Regions from separate parts of the Halomonas sp. 707D4 genome, predicted to be linked through region 2. Evidence: predicted binding sites of a transcription regulator. Region 2 holds the regulator's gene; the other holds the start of a gene.
The links. The regulator FNR, encoded in region 2, switches genes on or off when oxygen is low (the NO sensors DNR and NnrR bind a similar motif). The targets are predictions, from matches to a motif close to TTGATNTANATCAA.
Positions count from the first base shown of each region.

Region 1: the regulator FNR is predicted to act here: its motif matches at 938-951, upstream of BIS11_RS12705 (anion permease).

Region 1 is NZ_JAMZBD010000312.1:810-3,204, forward strand. It holds partial or broken gene frdA (fumarate reductase (quinol) flavoprotein subunit) at 1-830, opposite strand, end outside; gene BIS11_RS12705 (anion permease) at 1,021-2,395, shown strand, end outside.
Region 2 is NZ_JAMZBD010000363.1:98-2,492, reverse strand. It holds gene BIS11_RS13690 (DNA polymerase III subunit epsilon) at 1-61, shown strand, start outside; gene ttcA (tRNA 2-thiocytidine(32) synthetase TtcA) at 93-1,043, shown strand; gene fnr (fumarate/nitrate reduction transcriptional regulator Fnr) at 1,040-1,780, opposite strand; partial or broken gene BIS11_RS13675 (coproporphyrinogen III oxidase) at 1,823-2,395, opposite strand, start outside.

The sequences.
Region 1 (2,395 bases), on a different contig from region 2:
GTTTCCGGGCCGAGGCCGTAATCCTGCAGGTAGCGCCGCCCATCCTTGTTGAGCAGAATGCCGCCTTCGCCCCGGCACGCCTCGGTGATCAGGATGCCGGAGCCGGGAAGCCCGGTGGGGTGGTACTGCACGAACTCCATGTCGCGCAGCGCCACGCCGTGGCGGTAGGCCATCGCCATGCCGTCGCCGGTGACGATGCCGGCGTTGGTGTTGAAGCGAAACAGCCGCCCCGCCCCGCCGGTCGCCAGCACCACGGCCTTGGCGCGCAGCACGCAGAGCTCGCCGGTGGCGATCTCGAGGGCAATCACGCCGATCACCGCGCCGTCGTGCACCGCCAGGTCGAGCACGAAGTACTCGTCGAAGCGCTCGATCTGCGGGTACTTGAGCGAGGTCTGGAACAGGGTGTGGAGCATGTGAAAGCCGGTCTTGTCGGCGGCGAACCAGGTGCGGGCGGTCTTCATGCCGCCGAAGCGGCGCACCTGGATACGGCCATCGGCCTGGCGGCTCCAGGGGCAGCCCCAGCGCTCCATCTGCACCAGCTCCTGGTGGGCGTGGCGCACGAAGTACTCCACCACCCCCTGCTCCACCAGCCAGTCGCCGCCGGAGACGGTGTCGTCGAAGTGGGCCTGGAAGGTGTCCTCCTTGCTGGTCACCGCCGCCGCGCCGCCCTCGGCGGCCACGGTGTGCGAGCGCATGGGGTAGACCTTGGAGAGCAGCGCGATGCGCTGGGTCTCGCCGGCCGCCTGGGCGCTTTCGGCAGCGGCGATGGCGGCGCGCAGCCCCGCCCCGCCGCCACCCACGATGACGATATCGAAATCCAGCTGCTGCATGGGCTCACCTCGCTCTGAGTGCCTCGTCACGGCGCGCTCTTTTCAGGGAATCGATGGTTCGACGTTATCACGCCGAACGCGCCCGGCGGCGGCTAACGGCAGCTCCCTTGACGCAGGTCAACAAAGCGCTCGCGGGGCGCCCTAACCTGAACCTGGTGCCGCCTTGGCGCTGCCGGTCAGGAGACCCCGCATGAACACCACCGCTCACCCCATGCCGCGCTGGAAACTCCTGGCGCCCCTCGTCGTCGCGCTGGTCATCGCGCTGATTCCTACCCCCGCCGGCGTGGCGCCCCACGCCTGGTACTTCTTCGCCATCTTCATGGGCTGCGTGGTGGGGCTGATTCTCGAACCGCTGCCCGGCGCCGTGATCGGCCTGGTGGGCGTCACCCTGGCCTCGCTGCTGTCGCGCTGGGTACTGTTCTCGCCGGAGCAGCTGGCGATGAAGGGCTTCAACGCCGCCAATCAGGCCTTCGCCTGGGCGGTCTCGGGGTTCACCAATTCCACGGTGTGGCTGATCTTCGGCGCCTTCATGTTCGCGCTGGGCTACGAGAAGACCGGCCTTGGGCGGCGCATCGCGTTGCTGCTGGTGAAGTCGATGGGCAAGCGCACATTGACGCTCGGCTACGCGGTGATGCTGGCGGATGCGGTGCTGGCGCCCTTCACGCCCTCCAACACCGCGCGCAGCGGCGGCACCCTGTACCCGGTAATCCGCAACCTGCCGCCGCTCTACGACTCCCACCCCAACGACCCGAGCATGAAGCGCATGGGCAGCTTCCTGATGTGGACGGCGATCACCTCCACCTGCGTGACCAGCTCGCTGTTTCTGACCGCCCTTGCCCCCAACCTTCTGGCCATCGCGCTGACCGAGAGCGCCACGGGCCTGACCATTGGCTGGGGGCAGTGGTTCATGGCGGTGGCGCCGGTGGGTATCGCGCTGCTGCTGATCGTGCCGCTGCTCTGCTACTGGCTGTGCGCGCCCGAGGTCAAGGCGGGCAGCGAGATTTCCAGCTGGGCACGGGAGGAGCTCGAAAAGCTGGGCGCGCTGACCCGTAACGAGCTCGCGCTGATCGTGCTGGTGGTGGGGGCGCTGCTGCTGTGGATCTTCGCCGGCGACGTGATCTCGGCCTCGTTGGTCGGGCTGGTGGTGATCTGCGCCATGCTGTTGATCGGCATCGTCACCTGGAACGACATTCTGGATAACCGCGCGGCCTGGAACACCTTCGTGTGGTTCGCCACCCTGGTGGCGCTGGCCGGCGGGCTGAGCCAGGTCGGCTTCGTGGCCTGGTTCGGCAACCTGGTGGGCGGGGCGATCGGCGGCTTCGACCCGCTGCTGGCCATGCTCGCCCTGGTGGTCATCTTCTACGCGCTGCACTATCTCTTCGCCAGCGTCACCGCCCACGTGACCGCCCTGCTGCCGGTGATGCTCGCCGCCGCCTCCGGCATCGCGGGTATCGACATGGAGCTGTTCGTCTTGTTGATCCTGCCCACCCTCGGCTTCATGGGCATCCTCACCCCCTACGGCACCGGCCCGAGCCCGGTCTACTACGGCGGCGGCTACCTGCCCA
Region 2 (2,395 bases):
GGCGAGCGCCTGCGCGCTTCTCTACATGCGCCTGCAGCGCGACGCTGCCCTGCACGCCTAGCGTATTGGGTGACACGGGCAGACTTGCTAGAATGGCGCCCTTCGTCTCCATCACCGGCAGTGCCCATACCATGCAGCAGTCCGACATGCAGCAGCCCGATCATTTCGATCCCGTCGTTGCCGACCCCGCCTTAGTGAGCGCGTCGGCGGACCACGACGCCAAGCAGAAGCGCGAATTCAACAAGTTGCAGAAGCGGCTGCGTCGCGAGGTGGGCAACGCCATCCTCGATTACAACATGATCGACGAGGGTGACCGGGTGATGGTGTGCCTGTCCGGCGGCAAGGACAGCTACACGATGCTCGAGATCCTGCGCAGCCTGCAGCGCAACGCCCCGGTGAACTTCTCGCTGGTGGCGGTGAATCTCGACCAGAAGCAGCCGGGCTTTCCCGAGCACGTGCTGCCGCGCTACCTCGACGCCCAGGGCGTGGAGTACCACATCCTCGAGCGCGACACCTACTCGGTGGTCAAGGAGAAGACGCCGGAGGGCAAGACCACCTGCGCGCTCTGCTCACGGCTGCGCCGGGGCTCGCTCTACGGCTTCGCCGAGGAGATCGGCGCGACCAAGATCGCGCTTGGCCACCACCGTGAGGACATTCTCGAGACGCTGTTTCTGAACATGTTCTTCGGCGGCTCGCTCAAGGCGATGCCGCCGAAGCTTCTGTCCGACGACGGCAAGAACATCGTCATCCGCCCGCTTGCCTACTGCAAGGAGGCGGACATCGCCGAGTTCTCGCGGCTGATGGAATTTCCGATCATCCCCTGCAACCTGTGCGGCTCGCAGCCCAACATGCAGCGCCAGAACGTCAAGGCGATGCTCGCCGAGTGGGACAGGAAGTACCCGGGCCGGCTTGAGAGCATGTTCAGGGCGGTCACCAACGTTTCGCCCTCGCAGCTCGCCGACCGTGCGCTGTTCGATTTCCAGCGGCTCGAAGAGCGCCAGGCCGAGCTCATGGCCGGGCGCATCCAGGCCTTCAACGTCTAGGTCGGCGTCTCTTCGTCGGCCAGGGTGATCAGCCTCGGCATGTCGAGAATGTTCACCTCGCGACCGGACACCGCCACCACCTGCTGGCTCTGCAGCCGGCTCAGGATACGGCTGACGGTTTCCACCGCGAGCCCCAGGTAGTTGCCGATGTCCGCCCGCGCCATCGAGAGGCGGAAGCTGTAGGGCGAGTAGCCGCGGCGGCGAAAGCGGTCCGACAGCGTCGTGAGAAAGGTGGCCAGGCGCTGGTCGGCGGTCTTGCGCGAGAGCAGGCGCATCATGCGCCGGTCGTCGCGCAGCTCCTTGCTCATGCTGCGATAGAGCTGGCCCCGAAGCTCGGGAAGCTCCTCGGAAAGCGCATCCAGGTGCTTGAAGGGAATCTCGCACACCGTGGTGGTCTCGAGCGCCACGACGCTGCCCGGGTAGCACTCGTCGTCGATGCCGTCGAGGCCCACCAGTTCGCTCGGCAGGTAGAAGTTGGTGAGCTGGTCTTCTCCGTTGCCCTCGCTGGTCACCTGCTTGAGGCTCCCCGAACGCACCGCGAAGACGCTCGAGAAGCGCTCGCCCTGGTGAAACAGCGCCTCGCCCTTCTTCAGCGGCGCGCGGCGGCGGATGATCGCATCGAACTGGCTGATATCCTCGATCTGCAGCGCCAGAGGCAGGCACAGCGAACTCAGGCTGCAGGTCTGGCAGCGCGGCGCTTGTGCAAGCGAGCGGCGCTGGCTGGCGGAAATCGGCATCACCTTCTCCTTTTTTATACCCGCGACGTGGTCGAACCCAGGTTACAAAATCCTAGAGTACCGCGCGGGGGACTGCTGTGTCAGGGTGGTATCGAACGCCATCGCCAGATGGCGGATCAAAAGCCGGCCCACCGGGGTCGCTTCGAGGACAAGCCCGTCACGGGTGAGCAGGCCGTCACGCTCGGCCTGATCCAGGGCAGCGAGGGACGTCGCGAAGTAGCTCGCCGCGTCTATCGCGAAGCGCTCGCCGATGGCGGCAAGGTCGATGCGCATGTCGCACATCAGCCGCTCGATCACCTCGCGCCGGATCAGGTCGTCGTCATTCAGGCGCAGGCCCTTGCAGGTCGCAAGGCGCCCGTCGTCGAGGGCGGCGGCGTAGTCGTCCAGACGCACCGGGTTCTGGGCGTAGACGTCGTCCACCCGCGAGATCGCCGACACCCCGAGGCCGATCAGGTCGCACTGGGCATGGCTCGAGTAGCCTTGGAAATTGCGCTGGAGCGTACCGTTTTGCCGGGCGATGGCCAGGCTGTCCTCGGGGCGGGCGAAGTGATCCATGCCGATGTGCACGTAGCCCGCCCGGTCGAGCATCTCGATACTTCTGCGCAGAATGGCGAG